3 regions of the Streptomyces sp. QH1-20 genome follow, and region 3 is predicted to be linked to each of the others. Evidence: riboswitches for the same ligand, from Rfam matches in the RefSeq annotation. Region 3 holds a riboswitch; each other region holds the start of a gene.
What was found. A riboswitch is a leader RNA that binds a small molecule or an ion and turns the genes downstream of it on or off. The one in region 3 is predicted to bind cyclic di-AMP.
Positions count from the first base shown of each region.

Region 1 (5,994 bases), 2.6 Mb from region 3:
AGGTAGGCGTCGGCGTCGCGCAGGACACGCTCGGTGGTGTGCGCCTCGACCAAGGGCACCAGCTCGGCGAAGACCGCGGGCCGGACCGCTTCTCCGATGTGCGCGGGAAGTTCGATCACCGGCGCCGGGCCGTGCCGGTAGTAGAGGTTGGGGACGAGCACGTAGTAACCGTGCCCGGCCAGCTCGCGGGCCATCTCCTCCAGCACGGGCCGCACGCCGAAGGCGTCCGGGTACAGCAGCACCCCCGGGTGCCGCCCGTCCCGGTCGGGGAAAGCGGCGAAAGCGTCGGCTTGGCCGTCCGCGGTGGGAATCTGCAGAGACTTGGTGGGCATGGCGGATCATCCTTCCTTGCTCCGACGCCCGCGCACAAGGGTTGAGGTCAACGACAGGCCAGGGCCCGCCGGCCCCCGCCCGCCCTCACGCCCAGAGCGAAACCGCGTCCGATCCGTTGCCGCGCCGAGCCCCGCTGCGCCATGCTCACCACAACGATCTGTACGTCCTGTACATTTTTCACGGACGAGGAGTGCCACCATGCACCGACCCACGGCCCGCTATGTCCTGCCCGAGTTCACGGAGCGCACGAGCACCGGCGCCCGCACGACGGACCCGTACTCCAAGCTGCTGTCCGAGCGCATCGTCTTTCTGGGCACGCAGATCGACGACACCTGTGCCAGCGATGTGATCGCGCAGTTCATGTACCTCGAACACGCGGATCCCGAGCGGGACATCTCCCTCTACATCAATTCCCCCGGCGGCTCCTTCTCCGCCATGTGCGCCATCTACGACACGATGCGCTACATCGGCTGCGACGTGGAGACGATCTGCCTGGGCCAGGCCGCCTCGTCCGCCGCCGTGCTGCTCACCGCCGGCACCCCGGGCAAGCGACTGGCGCTGCCGAACGCGCGCGTCCTCATCCACCAGCCCTCCCTCGGCGAACCGGTCCAGGGTCAGCTCTCCGATCTGGAGATCCAGGCGGGGGAGATGTCGCGCAGGCGGGACACGCTGACGGGGATGCTCGTGCGGCACACGGGGCAGAGCGTGGAGCGGGTCGCCCGGGACATCGAGCGGGACACCGTCTTCGACGCCGAGACCGCGGTGGCGTACGGGCTGGTCGACCGGCTCACCTCGAGCCGCAAGGGCCCGGGCGCGCCGCTCGGCGCGAGGTGAGCGGCGATGTGGCCGCCCCAACTGCCACCCCTGCCCGCCCTGACCCGCGCCGAGGGCGAGTTGGTGGACCGGTATCTGGAAGTACTGGATCTCCTGGGCCGGATCAACCCGGCCCGCGCGCATGACACGTACGCCGGGCTACGGGCGGCGCAGGCTCTCGTGGTCGCGGCGACGGGGCTGCGCGACGCGTTGACGCTCATGCACGAGCGAGGCGAACGCGAGGTGCACATCGGAACACTCACACGGGCGATGCTGGTCCTGGACGGGGAGCGGCGGGCCGCACGGGTCACCATGCCGCCGAACACGCCGGGCTGATGAGCCCGGACGCGCGCCGGAACGACCGGCCGGGCGACACCTCAACGCGATCTCCCGCAGACAGCGGACCCTGCGTAGACATCGCGCAGTGATCGATCCGAGCCGCGCGCGTACGAGGCGATCGCGGAGATCAACTCGCCGCAGGTGAACGGCTCAACAGGGTTGAGCGGTGGGCGCCAAACCGTCCGGTGTCCACCCGAACATGCCAGAGGTGACCAGGCTCACATATCACCGGATCCTCTCGGAATCCGTGCCGCGGCTGCGCCAAGATCCAGGCGACGACAAGACCCCGCCACCGCGGCGGGGCGGTCCGGGCGGACGCCGAATCCTGCCGCCGCCCGGATGACTGGTCGACACGAGTGCATCGGCAGGAGTGGAGGACCCGAGTACGGCGGGACGACCGGCACCACTGGTCGTCCCTTGGGGTGAAGCCGCCTCGGCGGCCGGGCATCTTCGCCTGCCCGAACCCGACAGGTCATCCTTCATAGGCGGCAGACGAAGGGTTGCGTATGGCCGCGCACAAACGACCAACGAAGTTCTCCAGGGCCAAGGCCGCCTCGGCCCTCACCCTCGCAGCCGTCGGCGCCTCGGTGCTGGTGCCCGGCGGTTCGCCCGACGCCGAGGCCGCGAACGTCTCCACCCTCGCCCTGCGGATAGCGGAATCGAAGCAGGGCGCTCCCTACCAGTGGGGCGCGACAGGACCGTACAGCTTCGACTGCTCGGGGCTGACGCAGTACTCGTACAAGCGGGTCGGTAAAAAGCTGCCCCGCACCGCCGCCGCCCAGTACAACCGCGTCCGCCATGTCCCCGGCTCCGCCCGCCAACGCGGGGACCTGGTGTTCTTCCACTCCGCCGGCGGCGTCTATCACGTGGGCATCTACGTCGGGAACGGCAGGATCCTGCACGCTCCCAAGACCGGCGCGGTCGTCCGCCACGAGCGGATCTGGACCAGAAGCGTCAGCTACGGCCGCGTGAACTGAAAGCGCCGGCGGTGGCGTGCCACGAAGGCCGCCCCCGCCACCGTCCTCGCCTCCCTGTGCGCCGACGCGGCAACGGGTGTGTTCCCACCCGCCGCCGGCGGACACGACTGTGGTGCCGCGGCCCCTCGTTCGCGACGCGGGGCCGCCGGCCCCGACCGGGCACACGGTCGCCTTCACCGGCAGCGATCCGGAACGGGTAAGGGCGCGCCTGCCCGCCGGTGACCTGCCCGAGCCGCTCGACCCGCCTTGTCCGCGAACACCGTGCGATCACGGTGGCCGCCCCTGGGCCGGGTGGTGGACCCCTCGGCCTCCTCACGGCCACGGGGCCCACCGCCCGGCCCACAGCCGCGCGGGGTGATCAGGGCACGGGCACGGTCCAGGGCAGACAGATCCAGACCGTCTTGCCGCCGTCGGCGGTCGGGGTGACCGACAGTCTGCCGCCGCGCTCGGCGGTCAGACAGCGGATGATGACCATGCCGCGGCCGTTGTCCTGCTGGACGGCGGCGGGCAGCCTTCTCGGATAGCGGGGGTGACTGTCCGTGACGCCGATGCGCAGCTGCTCCTCCCGGTCGAGCCGGACGTCCACGGTGAAGGTGGGCGACTGGCCGCGGGTGTGCTGCACGGCGTTGGTGGCGAGTTCGGAGACGATCAGCCGAACCGTGTCGGCGTCCTCGGTGCCGTCCGCCAGCCCCCATTCCGCCAGTACACGCGCGACATAGCGGCGCGCGTCGGACACCGAGGCGGGGGCGCTCGGCAGGGTTACGGTTGCTTCCTGGTGATCCGCCATGGCGCTGTCCCTTTCCTACCGAGGCCGGACTCCGACGCGTGAGCCAAGGAACTGACGCGGTGACGCCGGGAGCGATCTCGGACGGCTCTTCGTCACAGAGTGCCACCGTCGGCGTCCGAGAGTGAGCGATCCACCGGAAAATGCATATATCTGTCGCTCGAAGCGGTGAACTCTGCCGGGAGCGACCACATTTGGGTGGCGCACTCGTCTATTGACACTGACGTATGGATGTGGACGTGTTCACCTTGGTCGAAAGGGAATACCCATGCGCTACGGACCCGCGGTGCGTCGCCGCAAGCTCGGCGCGGAGCTGCGCCGCCAGCGTGAACTGGCCGAGCTGACCAGCCGGGAGGCGGCCTGCGCGGTGGGCTGGCACCAGTCGAAGGTGAGCCGGATCGAGACGGGCTGCAGTGGCGTGAAGCCCTCGGACGTCGCCCTGTTGCTGGATGCCTACCAGGTGACCGACCCGGAACTGCGCGCACTGCTGGGGGCGCTGTGCGGCGCGGGGTCGGCGGATCCGGGTGAGGGCGCGGGGGCCCGGCGGGGCTGGTGGTACGCCTACCGCGACCGACTGCCGCCCGCCTACCTCGACTTCATCAGCCTGGAGTCCGAGGCCTCCCACCTGCGCACCCTGGAGACCACGGTGGTGCCGGGGCTGTTGCAGACGCCGGAGTACGCGCGCGCGGTGACCCGCGCGGCGCTGAACGACCCACCTCCGGAGCAGGTCGAGGAGTTGGTGCGGGTGCGGATGGCCCGTCAGTCGGTACTGCGGGGCGAGCGTCCGCTGGAGTTGTGCGCGGTGCTGGACGAGGCGGTACTGCGTCATGAGGTCGGCGGGCGCGAGGTGATGGCGGGGCAGTTACGGCACCTGGTGACCACGGGACACATGAAGCATGTGCGACTGCATGTGCTCCCGTTCTCCGCAGGCAGTCATATCGGCATCACAGGCCCTTTCGTTATTTTCTCATTTCCGCGCATTGCAGATCTGGATGTGGTGGTTCTCGACCACTTGACGAGTAGCCTCTATCTGGAGCGGAAAGAAGACCTCCGGGCGTACGGTTCCGCTTTCGCCACCCTGCGCACCCGCGCCCTCTCGCACGAGAACTCGTTGGACTACATCGCCGGGCTCCATGACGGCGCGTGAGGAGGCACCATGCCCGCAATGCCTCGCTATGTCCCTTCCCTCTCTGCTCTGCGTGCCGCGACATGGCGGCGCAGCAGCTACAGCACCGGAATGAACAACTGCGTCGAGACGGCCCCGCTCGGTCCGGACCTGCTGGCCGTACGGGACTCCAAGCGCACGGCCGGCCCCGTCCTGTCGTTCTCGCCCGCCGCGTGGTCCTCGTTCGTGGGAGACCTCCGCGGCGGTGGCCTCGGCCGCCGCCGCGGGGCCGAAGTGTCCGATGGGGCCACTGCCACCAGGAGTTGAGCGTCAGGCGGTCGGCGCGGTCCGCAGGACCGTGTCGGCCGCCTCCTCGATCTGCCGGTCCGTGAGGTCCGCGCGCGCCGTCAGCCGCAGCCGCGAGATGCCGTCGGGCACGGACGGGGGACGGAAGCAGCCGACCGCGAGCCCGGCGGTACGGCAGTCGGCCGCCCATCGCACGGCGGCCTCCGGGGAGGGGGCCCGGACGGACACCACCGCCGCGTCGGGCCGTACCGCCGTCAGCCCCGCCGCCGTCACCCTGCGGTGCAGCTCGGTGGCGACGTGGCGCACCCGGGCCGCGCGCCCCGGTTCGCGGCGCAGCACCTCGAGGCTCGCGAGCGCGCCGCCCACCGCCGCCGGGGCGAGCCCGGTGTCGAAGATGAACGTCCGCGCGTGGCTGACGAGGTGCCGGATGACGCGGGCGGGGCCGAGCACCGCGCCCCCCTGGCTGCCCAGCGACTTCGACAGGGTGACCGTGGCGACGACGTCCGCGTCCCCCGCCAGACCCGCCGCGTGCACCGCGCCCCGGCCGCCTTCGCCGAGGACGCCGAGTCCGTGCGCGTCGTCCACCAGCAGCGCCGCGCCGTGCTCCCGGCACGCCTCGGCGAGCGCGGCCAGCGGTGCGGCGTCGCCGTCCACGGAGAAGACGGAGTCGGTGACGGCGAGGGCCCGGCCCTCGTGCGCCCCCAGCGTCTTGCGGACCGCTTCCGCGTCGGCGTGCGGGACGACGGCGGTCTCGGCGCGGGCGAGCCGGCAGCCGTCGATGAGCGAGGCGTGATTGCCGGCGTCGGAGACGACGAGGGGGACCGAAGGGGACACACCGGATGAAATCGGCGGGCCGCACAGGGCGGTGACCGCGGCGAGGTTCGCTGCGTACCCCGAGGAGAAGACGAGCGCCGCCTCGAATCCGCAGAACTCGGCGAGGCTCTCCTCCAGCCGGGCGTGCAGGGCGGTGGTGCCGGTGACCAGCCGGGAGCCGGTGGCCCCCGCGCCCCAGCGGCGAGCCGCGTCGGCGGCGGCCTCGGTGACCTCGGGGTGACGGGTGAGGCCCAGGTAGTCGTTCCCGGCCAGATCGAGGAGCGGCGAGTCGGCCGACCGCGGCCGTAGGGTCCGTACGAGCCCGGCGGCCAGTCGCCGCTCGTGCTCCGCGTCGATCCAGTCGAACGGATCCTGGGGCATCGGCCGTCCTTCACGTTCTGTGGGGTTTGCATAGAACGTAGCCGCCGGGGGCCCTGGTCAGGGTGTGGCAATACACACACATGAATCGGCCCCCGTTGTGCGATCTCTACCTTGGCCGGGAGTGCTGCCGTAGGCGAGGATCG
Region 1 is NZ_CP166299.1:1,230,614-1,236,607, forward strand. Features, by position in the region: gene AB8O64_RS05520 (dienelactone hydrolase family protein) at 1-332, opposite strand, end outside; gene AB8O64_RS05525 (ATP-dependent Clp protease proteolytic subunit) at 532-1,167, shown strand; gene AB8O64_RS05530 (hypothetical protein) at 1,174-1,482, shown strand; cyclic di-AMP (ydaO/yuaA leader) riboswitch at 1,792-1,988, shown strand; gene AB8O64_RS05535 (C40 family peptidase) at 1,992-2,462, shown strand; gene AB8O64_RS05540 (ATP-binding protein) at 2,821-3,249, opposite strand; gene AB8O64_RS05545 (helix-turn-helix domain-containing protein) at 3,515-4,393, shown strand; gene AB8O64_RS05550 (DUF397 domain-containing protein) at 4,403-4,678, shown strand; gene AB8O64_RS05555 (8-amino-7-oxononanoate synthase) at 4,682-5,851, opposite strand.
Region 1: linked by a shared signal. The riboswitch ahead of AB8O64_RS05535 (C40 family peptidase) and the one ahead of AB8O64_RS17055 (M23 family metallopeptidase) in region 3 are both predicted to bind cyclic di-AMP.

Region 2 (5,994 bases), 3.0 Mb from region 3:
GCACTCCATGGCCCTGCTCTACACCGTGGCGCTGCTGCTGGGCTGCGCCCGGCTCTTCGGCGATGTCGCGGACCAGAGCTATCTGCCCACGCTGGTCGGGGAATCCGAGCTGATCAACGGGAACTCCAAGCTGCAGACGGTCCGTTCCGCCGCCGAACTCGGCGGGCCCGGCATCGCCGGATTCCTGGTCCAGGCCTTCGGGGCGGCCGGGACGATAGCCAGCCAGGCCGTCACCTCGCTCGCCTCCGTGATCCTCCTCGGGCGGATCGGCGCCCGCGAGGAGAAGCCCACCACGGCCCGCGAGGGCGGGCTGCTCACGGACATCCGCGAGGGCCTGTCCTACGTCCTGCGCCACCGGGTCCTGCGGCTCATCGCCCTCAACACCGCGGCGACCAATCTCTTCCTCAGCGCGACCATCACTCTCGAGGTCCTGTTCCTGACCCGGACCGTCGGGCTGCCGCCCGCGGCGATCGGGTGGGTGCTCGCCACGTCGACGATCGGTGCGATGCTCGGCGCGGTCGTCGTCGGCCGGCTCTCCAAGACCATCGGCGCCGCCCGCCTCACGTGGCTGTCCCTGCTCGCCACCGCGCCCTTCGGACTGCTGCTGCCGCTCGCGGAGAAGGACTGGCGGATCGCTCTGTTCGTCCTGGGCGCGGTGGTGCAGTCGGCGGGCATCACCCTCTACAACATCTGCCAGGTGACCTACCGCCAGACGGAGTGCCCGCCGCACCTGCTCGGCCGGATGACGGCCACCATGCGCTTCCTGGTCCAGGGCGTCCTGCCGCTGAGCGGTCTGCTGGCCGGCGTCCTCGGTGAACTCATCGGCGTCCGGGAGACGCTGTGGATCTTCGCGGCCGGACTGGTGCTCGCCCCGCTGGTGCTGCTGTGCTCACCGCTGCGCAAGATGCGTGACTTCGAGCCGACTTCGCTGTCTTCGGAGCCTGTGGAAGCGGCATAAGAGCGCACGATCGAGCAATAGTGCGATCATTTCGGGTCAGGTCTGCGTGGCTTGCCCCGGATGCGGGCCCGGATTGCGGAAATATGTTCGCATGATTCGTTCCTTGCGTTGCCCGGCACTCTCCGCGGCCCTGCTGCTGCCTCTCGTTCTCACCATCGGTGGTGCGGCCCAGGCCCAGGCCGGGGACCGGCCCGGGCGGCCCGCGAGCCCCGCGGCCGCCCCGACGGCGGCCCCCGTCGACCGGGCGGAACTCGAAGCCCGGGCCCGGGCCATCGAGACCGCGATCGAGCTGATCCACGTCACGAGCGTCCCGGGCTTCGAGCCGGCCGCCCAGTCCGTCGGCGTCATCGGCGACGACGGCTTCTCCCTCGCCTACGCCAAGGGCGGCGCGGTGCTGTGGCTGACCGTCGACCGAGGCACGCTGACCGAGGCGAACTGCGCGGAGGGCTCCGTCTTCGGTACGGGCGGCGGAGAGGTGACCTGCGAGCGGGAGGGCCGCACGTGGTACCGCTCCACGGCGGGCTCTCATGAGTACGCCCTGGCCCGGGACGGTTACGTGGTCCGGCTCAGTGCGGCCCGCGACGCGGTGAGCCGCGACGTCCTGCGCGGCGCCGCCGAGGCCGCCCACCCGGCGAACGACCAGGAACTGGACGCGGTGCTCCCGCCGCTGCGCGAGCGGGGCGGCGTGCAGCCGGACGAGCGGGGCGACATCTTCCCGGGCCGCGAGGTGCCCGACAGCCGCCCGCCCGCCGGTGCGGGCGGCTGAGGCGCCCGGCACGGCAGTGGCCCGGACCCGTCGGTCTCCGACGGGTCCGGGCCATCCGTATGTCCGCCCCGGGAAGCCGCGCTACCGCTGCGGCGTGAACCTCACGGGCAGGGTGAGCAGCCCGCGCAGCGCCATGCTGGGACGCCAGGTGAGAGCGGCGGGGTCGATGTCGAAGGCGAGGTCCGGGCAGCGCTCCAGCAGGGCCTTGAGGGCGATGGCCGCCTCCATCCGGGCGAGCGGGGCACCGATGCAGTGGTGGATACCGTGGCCGAAGGCCAGGTGCCCACGGGACTCGCGGCGGATGTCGAAGCGGTCGGGCTCGGGGAAGTGCCGGGGATCGCGGGCCGCCGCGGCGAGCACGACGATCACCGGTTCCCTGGCGGGGATGGTGGTGCCGCCGATCTCCACCGGCTCGGCGGTGTAGCGGAAGGCGCACCGCTCCACCGGGCAGTCGTAGCGGAGCATCTCCTCGATCGCGCCGTCGAGCAGGGACCAGTCGGCGCGCAGCGCCGCCAGCTGGTCGGGGTGGCGCAGCAGCTCGTGGACGCCGCTGGAGATGAGGTTGACGGTGGTCTCGTGGCCGGCGACGAGCAGAACGAAGGCCATGCCCAGCAGTTCGTCGGACGAGAGCCGGTCGCCGTCGTCGTCCGTGGCGGTGGTCAGGGCGCTGAGGAGATCGTCGCCGGGGTCCTGCCGCTTGGCCTCGATGAGCGACACGAAGTACGCGGTCATCGCCTGGGCGGCGGCACCGGCGGCCTCCGGGCTGCTGGGGAGGACGACCTCGTTGGACCACTCGCGGAAGGCGGCGCGGTCACCGACGGGCACCCCGAGCAGTTCGCAGATGACCGTCAGCGGCAGCGGCAGCGCGAAGGAGTCCACGAGGTCGGCGCGGCCGAGCGGCAGCATCGCGTCCAGGAGTTCGCCGGTCCACCGCGCGATGCGGGGGCGCAGCTCCTCGATGCGGCGCGGGGTGAATTCCTTGGCGACGAACTTGCGCAGACGCGTGTGGTGCGGCGGGTCGACCTGGAGCATGTTCAGCCCGATCGCGTAGCCGCCGTCGTCCTCCCAGTCCGGCGAGTAGCGGATGTCGTTGCGCAGCCGGGGGTCCGTCAGGGCGGCCCGGGCCTCGTCGTTGCCGACGATCAGCCAGGACTCGCGTCCGTCGGGGGTCCGCACCCGATGGACGGGACCCCGCTCCCGCAGGCTCGCGTAGAGCGGATACGGGTCCTTGGTGAAGTCCGTGCCGGCGGGTGTGAGGTCCTCGAGGGTTGGCGTGGACACAGGCGTTCCCTTCGTCGTCCGGGGCATGACCGGAGATCAAGCGGGGGCTGTTCCCCACTTAATGGGTCGACCGTAGCATCAAGTGGGGAGCTGTCCACGCTTCGGGGGTGAGTGAAGGATCCGTGGTCGCCACAGTCGAACGCGAGGGCCCCGGCCGCTCACCACCCGTCAGTCCGCCCTGGCCGCGGATAATGCGGAGGCTGTCATTCAGTCATCGGGCGGGGCGGCCCCACGGAACCGGCGGGCGTGCGCGTGGGACCGCCCTCCCGGTGCCCGGCGGGTATCGGCCGCGACCGCCGGTAACTCCCTTGATATCCAGCCGCTTTCAGGCGTCGATCGACGCCGATTTCCGCTGTACGGGGGCTGTTGACAGGGGTTCGGGCGGGGTGAAATCAGCCCCCGGTTCCTTGGGGCGACGCGAAGTGAACAAGTTCACAGAAGGCCGTTTGGGCTCTGATTTTCAGCTGTTGATGATGCAGGATCTCTGCTCGAACACAAGAACCCGTCACAGAGGCGGGCGACCCGGGCGGACGCCGAGTCCTGCCGCCGTCCGGGTGCAGATACAGATCAAGGATCGGCAGGAGCGGGAGACCCAAGCACGACGAACCACGATGGCAGTGGTTCTTGGGGTGAAGCCACGTATGTGGCCGGGCAACTTTGTCAGCCCGAACCCGACAGGTCACCTTTCGTAGGCGGATGACGAAGGGCTTTGGCATGTCTGCGTTCCCTGGCATACCTGCACTGCTTTCCCGGGCCGGAACCGCATCGGTTCTGACCGCAGCCACCGTCACCGCGTCGATGCTGATCCCGACACTGGCAACCGACGCACAGGCGGCGACTCCGGGAACGAAGGCGCTGCAGATCGCGGCCTCGAAGAAGGGGTCGCCGTATCAGTACGGCGCCACCGGTCCGAACCGTTTCGACTGCTCGGGCCTGACGCTGTACGCCTTCAAGAAGGCGGGCAAGGCACTGCCGCGCACCGCGGCTTCGCAGTACAACAAGACCAGGCATCTTTCGGCCGGCTCGCGTCAGCCGGGCGACCTGGTGTTCTTCCACTCGGGCAGCAACGTCTACCACGTGGGGATCTACGCCGGGAAGAATCAGATCTGGCACTCTCCGAAGCCGGGCAAGTCCGTGCGGCTGGAGAAGATCTGGACGAACAGTGTCTGGTACGGCCGCGTCAAGTAGCCCTTGAGGCTGTTCAAAAGCCCGCCCGGACGCTCTTGTGGGGGCACAGTCCGGGCGGGCTGACGGCTGCGGAGGCACCGCTGCGCGCAGCACGCTACCAGCCGAATCCGAAACACCCGGGTGCCGTCACCCCATTGGTCGCCCCGGAAGTGCGCCACGCGTGCGTGCGCAATTACCTGCCCGCTCTCCCGGGCGGGTCGGTGGCCGTTTGCCGCCTGCCTTTCGATGGCGCCGCTCATGATCCGGCTGGCTCAAATGAGTGAATGTCCGGAACTTCTTAAATCGACCGGAGTTACTCAGGTCGCTTCCTTGTGAGGGGCGCTAATCGATCGAAAGGCATGGACGTGCTCAAGAAGGTACTCGCCACGACCGCGATGACGGTTTCCGCGGTCGGCGCCATCACCGCTCCCGCGATGGCGATCGGCAACGACAACGGTGACGTCGCCAATGGCAACGCCGCGAAGACCGGTTACGGCAACACCAAGACCGGCGGCGAGCAAAGCCCGCAGATGAGCCTGATCCAGGGCACGCTCAACAAGCCGTGCCTGGGTATCGGCAAGATCGGTGTCCAGTCCCTCATCGCGCTGCTCAACATCGGTATCCAGGACATCCCGATCCTCACCTCGCAGCAGCAGCAGCAGTGCACCGACAACTCCACGATCAGCGACGGGGACGACCAGCTGTCGCACATCCTGGACGAGATCCCGATCCTGTCGGGCAACGGTTCCGGGAACAGCGCGCACGACGGGCACTGACGGCCCAGAGCCTTTGGTGTTCATCCCCCTGCTCCGGGTACGCGGGATCCGGAGCAGGGGGATTCCCGTGTGCCGAGGCAATTGATCACCTTGTCCAACGGGCGGATTATCGCGGGTACTCCGGGCGACGTCGCGGATCGGCCCGGAAGGGGATCACTCCGGATTCACCTTTTGTTGATGTACTGTCAACTCTGCGCTTTTATGGTCCGGGAGACCAGGCCTCGCCGCCGGTCGGTGACGAGGCACCCCCCAACTCCCCTGGAGTGACCGTGGAACGTCGCACCTTCCTGCGCGCGGCCGTCGTCGGCACCTCGGCCGCCGCGCTCGGCGGCTCACTGTGGAGCGCCGCCTACGCGAGCCCGGCCCAGCCGGGCGCCGGCCCCTACGGACCGCTCGGCGCCGCCGACGGCAACGGCCTCCGGCTGCCGAAGGGCTTCACCGCCCGGGTCGTCGCCCGGTCCGGACAGCGGGTCCCCGGCACCTCCTACACCTGGCACAACGCCCCGGACGGCGGGGCCTGTTACGCCGACGGCGCGGGCTGGATCTACGTCTCCAACTCGGAGATCAACCCCTCCGGAGGGGCGAGCGCGCTGCGCTTCGATGCCGCCGGGTCCGTCGTCGCGGCGTACCGCGTGCTCTCCGGCACCCGCCAGAACTGCGCGGGCGGCAGGACGCCGTGGAACACCTGGCTGTCCTGCGAGGAGGTCGACCGCGGCTACGTCTACGAGACCGACCCGTGGGGCGTGAAGGCGGCGGTGCGGCGGGAGGCCATGGGCCGCTTCAAGCACGAAGCGGCCGCCGCCGACCCGGTCCGCAAGGCGGTCTATCTGACCGAGGACGTCACCGACGGCTGTTTCTACCGCTTCACCCCCACCACCTGGGGCGACCTCTCGGCCGGGAAGCTCGAGGTGCTCACCATGGGCTCGGGGACCTCGGGACCCGTCACCTGGGGGGCCGTCCCCGACCCGTCCGGCGCCCGCACGGCCACCCGCAACCAGGTCGCCGGGGCCAAGCGCTTCAACGGTGGCGAAGGCTGCTACTACGCC
Region 2 is NZ_CP166299.1:815,377-821,370, reverse strand. Features, by position in the region: gene AB8O64_RS03870 (MFS transporter) at 1-958, shown strand, start outside; gene AB8O64_RS03865 (hypothetical protein) at 1,050-1,724, shown strand; gene AB8O64_RS03860 (cytochrome P450) at 1,806-3,005, opposite strand; cyclic di-AMP (ydaO/yuaA leader) riboswitch at 3,540-3,716, shown strand; gene AB8O64_RS03855 (C40 family peptidase) at 3,720-4,193, shown strand; gene AB8O64_RS03850 (rodlin) at 4,538-4,948, shown strand; gene AB8O64_RS03845 (alkaline phosphatase PhoX) at 5,218-5,994, shown strand, end outside.
Region 2: linked by a shared signal. The riboswitch ahead of AB8O64_RS03855 (C40 family peptidase) and the one ahead of AB8O64_RS17055 (M23 family metallopeptidase) in region 3 are both predicted to bind cyclic di-AMP.

Region 3 (5,994 bases):
TGGCCCGGGTCTCCATCGGGAAGACCTCCGACACCGTGAGGTAGGCGCTGCTCGCGCCCGCCGAGGCGAAGAAGAGGACGACGGCCCAGCAGGCGGTGAGGGTATTGGCGCTCAGATGTCCGCCGTCGAAGAGCGCGGCCGTGCCGAAGAGGAGCACGCCGGACAGCAAATAGGTCGACGAGATCATGATGCGGCGGCCGACGGTGTCGAAAAGCCTGCCGAGGAACAGCGGGCCGAGGAAGTTGCCGACCGCTATCACCGCGAAGAAGTAGCCGGTGCGGGACGTGGACACGTCGTAGAAGGTGGTGAGAATGGCCCCGAAGCCGAAGGTGATCGCGTTGTAGAGAAACGCCTGGCCGATGAAGAGCGCGAGGCCGAGAACCGCCCGTCGCCGGTACTGGGAGAAGACCGTGCGGGCGATCGTGCCGAAGCCGATGCTCTTGCGCTGGTGGATCGTGATCTGCCGCGTGGGTGGCGGCAGGACCTCGCCCTTCTCCATCTCGATGCGTTGCTCGATGGAGGCCACCAGCACTTCTGCCTCTTCGCCGCGGCCATGGATGAAGAGCCAGCGTGGACTTTCCGGCACATGGCGCCGTACGAGCAGGATGGCCAGGCCCAGAACGACGCCGAAGCCGAAGGTGATCCGCCAGCCGAGGTCGGCCGGGAAGATGTTCGTGTCCAGCATCAGGATCGACAGCAGCGAGCCGCCGATCGCGCCGAGCCAGAAGCTGCCGTTGATGATCAGATCCACCCGGCCGCGGTAGGTGGCGGGGATCAGCTCGTCGATGGCGGAGTTGATGGCCGCGTACTCACCGCCGATACCGAAGCCCGTCAGGAAGCGGAAGAGGAAGAACCACCACGTGGAGAAGGAGAACGCCGTCATCGCGGTCGCCGCCAGATAGACGGCGAGCGTGATCATGAAAAGCTTTTTACGGCCGAAGAGATCGGTCAGCCGCCCGAAGAAGAGCGCTCCGACGCAGGCACCAGCCACGTACAGCGCCGCCGCCAGGCCCGTGACCTGCCCCGAGGTGATGGACAGGCCGCTGTCCTTCTCGGACAGACGGCCGGCGATATTGCCGACGACCGTGACCTCCAGCCCGTCCAGGATCCAGACGGTGCCGAGGCCGATCACCACCGTCCAGTGCCACCGGGACCAGGGCAGCCGGTCGAGGCGGGCAGGCACTGAGGTGGTGATCGTCGCATTCGTCACACACCCCGAGTTCCCACCTGAACCTGAAGCATTCGTGGCAAAGGTGTGGTTATCGGGACCGATTATCGGCGTCGTGCGGGACAGGCAGTGGGCGTAGGGCTTCTACGTTCGTACGAGCCTTTCCCCGCCCATGCCCCTTACGAAACGCTCCGCGCCCCTTGCGGCTGCAGGGCCCCTTACGGCTGCAGGCCCCGGCCGCGCAGCCACGACAGCGGGTCGACCGGCGAGCCGCCGCCCGGCCGGGTCTCCAGGTGCAGGTGGGGGCCCGTGACGTTGCCGGTCGCGCCGACCCGGCCGATCACGTCGCCCGCCGAGACCTGGCCGGAGGTGACCACCATCGAGGAGAGGTGGCAGTACCAGATCTGGGTGCCGTCGTTCAGCGTCAGCACGACGCGGTAGCCGTACGCGCCCGCCCACCCCGCGCTGGTGATCGTTCCGCCGTCGACCGCCTTGACCGGGGTGCCGGTCGGGGCGGCGAAGTCCGCGCCGGTGTGGTTCGCGGACCACATGTCGCCGGCCTGGCCGAAGCCCGCGGTCAGCGTGTACGAGCCGACGGGGAGGGAGTAAGAGCCCGAGCTGTGGCCGCTGCCACCGCCCGAGGACTCCGACCCGCCGCCCCCGGGTTCGCTCGAAGATTCGTCAGAAGATTCGTTCGAAGACTTCTCTGCGGCCTTCTCGGCCGCCTTTTCCGCTTCCGCCTTCTTCTTCTCGGCCGCCGCCTCGGCTTCCGCCTTCTCCTTCTCGGCCGCGGCCTGCTCCGCCTTCTCGGCCGCCGCCTTCCGGTGGGCCTCGGCGGCCTTCTTCGCCTCGGCCTCGCGGGCCTCCTCGTCGCCGAGGTTCTGCTGGTGCTCGGCCTGCTGGAGGATGCGGGCGCGTAGCGCCTCGCCGGCGTCGGACGTGCCGCGGGCCGCCTCCTCGGCGGACAGTCCCGCCTGGGTCAGCGGCTGATCGGCACCGGGTGCCTGCGCCGCGGCGGGGCCGGAAGCGGCGTCCTTCTTCTTGTCGTCGTCATCCGCCAGCAGCGCGCCGAAGCCGGGGATGCTCTGGGCCACGTCGGGCACGGATATCGGCGCCGCCGGGCGGTCCTGGGCGGTCGCCATGCCGCCCGCGCCGACCGCCGCGATCACGCCGACGCCGAGGACCGCGCCACTGCGGGCCATCGTGCCGCCGCGCTGCTTGACGACGCGGTGTCTGCCACGGACCGGGGCGACGGACTCCGCGGTGGGGTTCCACACCTCCCCGGGCTCCGCGGCCGGCTCTGCGGCGGCCATGGGGTTCACGGTGGGCTCGACGGCGACGGCGGGCTCGGCCGCGGGCGTCAGAGGAGTCATGTACGCGGGCACGATCGAAGGCTCCGGCGCGTAGGACCCGTACGGCTCGGACGGCTCCGGCTGCTCGTACGACCCGTACGGCCCGTACGACCCGTAGGAACCATCGCCGGGGGCAGGCTTGTTGGACGCCACGAGGGCGACTCCTTTCCTTCCTTCTCGCCTACCGGGTTAGCTGACGGGTTCGGAACAGGAAGGTCTCCTACGGGCCGGAGTACGGCCCGATTCACCCCAAGTTTGGTGGTTCCCCGGTTCCCGGTTGTCGCTGGTGGTGCAGATGGTGCTGTGCCCGCGGGATTCGGCGAAGGCGCACGGTGCCGCCTCTTGCGGCGGCTGTGACGACCGCGCTGCGTTATCGAACGTTAATAGACATGGCTGGCGGATTCCAAGCCGAACGCCCGAACCCACCGGCTTTCGGGGCCTACTTCACAGGACACGCGGGTTTCCCCGGAGGCGAGTTACTGCGCGCTACCGGAACACCACGGAGTTGATCCCTCGTCAGGCCATATCGACGGCCCGCGCCGATTCAAGATCAATTACGGTCGTCGGAGGAACCGGCGGGAGAACCGGCAGCAGATCCGTGCGGGGAAGTGTGCGTCCGCGTGGACGTCACGGTCGCGGTGAGAGTGCCGCGCGCGACGGCCACGGGATGGTGGAAGCCGTCACCGCGCCGGATCGCCAGAAGGGCCATGTCGTCAGCCGTGTGCCCGCCCGAGTGGTGGGCCACGTCCGCGGCGAGGACGTCGAGGAGCGCGTCCGGGCTCCGGAACTGCCTGCCGCGCAACCGGTCCTGCGGGACGTAGAAGACGCCGTCCGCGTCCCGGGCCTCCGTCACCCCGTCGGTGAACAGCAGCAGCGTCGAACCCGCCGGGAACTCCCGCTCCTCCGCCCGGTCCGGCCACCCACCCAGGTCCCCCATGCCGAGCGGCAGCGCGGGCACCTCCGGGTACGTCTCGGCCACCCGCCCGTCCGCGTGCAGCAGCAGCGGGGGCGGGTGGCCGCGGTTCACCAGGCGCAGTGTGTTCGCCCCGGGCGGCACCTCCGCAAGTACCGCGGTGGTGAAGCCCTCGGACTGGTCCAGGTTGGCGCGCCGTCTGCCCTCCCGCCACAACGCGTGCTCCAGCCGGGCCGCGAGCGCCTCGAGCGTGCGCTCCTGCTCGGCGGCCTCCCGGAAGGCGCCGATCACCACCGCGACGGCCTCCACCGCGCCCAGTCCCTTGCCGCGCACGTCGCCGACGATCACGCGCACGCCGTGCGGGGTGTCCTGGACGGCGTAGAGGTCGCCGCCGATCCGGGCGTCGGCCTGGGCCGCCACATAGCGCGCGGCGACGCGCAGCCCGGCGATGCGGGCGGGCGGCGTCGGCAGGACCGCGCGCTGGGCGGCCTCGGCGATGCCGCGCGCGGAGGCGAGCTGCTGGTCGCCGTGGCGCACGATGCGGTTGAGACCGAGGGCGAGGAGGGAGACGGCCGTGACCGTGACGACCTCGGTCGCGGACTCGGCGGTGTCGTGGACGCGGTGGTACACCGCGAGGGTGATGGCCGCGCCCACGGCCGCCAGGGCGGTCGTCACGGTGGCGCGCAGGGACAGCAGGGCCGCCGCGACGAGGGGGGCGGAGCAGAAGAAGGGGGCGTAGGTGAAGCGGGGAGGGGTGAAGTAGTCGAAGGCGGCGCCGCCGACGATCAGGAGGGCCGGGAGCCATCTCGCTGCGCGGCGGGCAACTGTCCAGTGGGACTCCCCGCCGTTCCGCTGCGGCGGGTTCCACGGGGGGTTCGATGCCGGGCCTCGGGCCGGATCGCGGGCCGGGCCGCAGGCCGCCTCACGTGCCGGGTCGCGCGTCGAAGCCGACCCGGGCTCGCCTCGCTTCCCCACCGTGTTCTCTCCTGACGACCGGCCGTCCCGCGCGTATCCCCTCAGCCTCGCGCGTGCCGGAAGGGCAGGCGAGCGGGGATCCGCCGTCGGAGTGGGGCGGGGCCCGGATTCCGGGGGCCGCGGGCGCGTCCACAAACGCCGGACGGGCTGGATGTGGCTGAGCTCAGCCACATCCAGCCCGTCCGGCGTCAAAGACCGTCAGGTCACTCCGTACGCGTCACGCCGCGGACGGGCGACGGCCGCCGCCGCCCGTGCCGCCACCACCGCCGCCGCTGCGACGGCCACGGCCGACCGCGTTGCCCGGGCGGGTGCCGGAGCGGCGGGAGCCCTCCGTGCCGTTGCCGAAGCCACGGAACGGACGGCTGCCGCTGTTGCCCGAGCCGCCCGCGTTGGAGCCGGAGGCGTCCGTGCGGGTGCGGCCGCGGCCACCGCGGCTGCCGCGCGAGCTCGACGACTTGCCGGTGCTCTGCGGCTGGGCCGGGGCCGGGGGCGTGATGACGACCGGGACACCGCTGGGCTCGCGGGCGCCGGTGATGCGGGCGAGCTCCGGGTCGGTCGGGTACGTCTTGATGACGTTCGGCGTGATCTGGGCCGTGGTCATCATCCGGGACATCTCACGGCGCTGCTCGGGCAGCACGAACGTGACGACCGTGCCGGACTCGCCGGCGCGCGCGGTGCGGCCACCGCGGTGCAGGTAGTCCTTGTGGTCGGTCGGCGGGTCGATGTTCACGACGAGGTCGAGGCCGTCGATGTGGATGCCGCGCGCGGCGACGTTCGTCGCGACCAGGGCGGTGACCTGGTCGGTGCGGAACTGGTCCAGCGTGCGGTTGCGCTGCGGCTGGCTCTTGCCACCGTGCAGCGCGGCGGCCCGGACGCCCTCGGACAGCAGCTTCTTCACCAGGCGGTCGGCGCCGCGCTTGGTGTCCACGAACATGATCACGCGCCCGGCGCGGGCGGCGACCCGGGTGACGGAGTCCTTCTTGTCCTGGTCCGTCACGTGGAACAGGTGGTGGTCCATCGTGGAGACCGCGCCGACGGAGGCGTCGACGGAGTGCGTCACCGGGTCGGTGAGGAAGCGGCGGACGAGCCGGTCGACGTTGCGGTCGAGGGTCGCGGAGAACAGCATGCGCTGGCCGTCCGGGTCGACCTGGTCGAGCAGCTTGGTGACCTGCGGCAGGAAGCCCATGTCGGCCATCTGGTCGGCCTCGTCCAGGACCGTGATCCGCACGTCGCCGAGCTTGGCGTCACCGCGCTGGATGAGGTCGGCGAGGCGGCCGGGGGTCGCGACGAGCACCTCGGCGCCGCGCGCGAGGGTCTGCGCCTGGCGGCCGATGGACATGCCGCCGACGACCGTGGCGATCCGCAGGTTCACGGCGGTCGCGTACGGGCTGAGCGAGTCGGTGACCTGCTGGGCCAGCTCACGGGTGGGGACGAGGACCATGGCGAGCGGGCGCTTGGGCTCCGCCCGGCGGCCCGCGGTACGGGCGAGCAGCGCCAGGCCGAAGGCCAGGGTCTTGCCGGAGCCCGTGCGGCCGCGGCCGAGGACATCGCGGCCGGCGAGCGCGTTGGGCAGCGTCGCGGCCTGG
Region 3 is NZ_CP166299.1:3,814,045-3,820,038, forward strand. Features, by position in the region: gene AB8O64_RS17050 (MFS transporter) at 1-1,210, opposite strand, end outside; gene AB8O64_RS17055 (M23 family metallopeptidase) at 1,387-2,673, opposite strand; cyclic di-AMP (ydaO/yuaA leader) riboswitch at 2,684-2,852, opposite strand; gene AB8O64_RS17060 (PP2C family protein-serine/threonine phosphatase) at 3,071-4,222, opposite strand; gene AB8O64_RS17065 (DEAD/DEAH box helicase) at 4,626-5,994, opposite strand, start outside.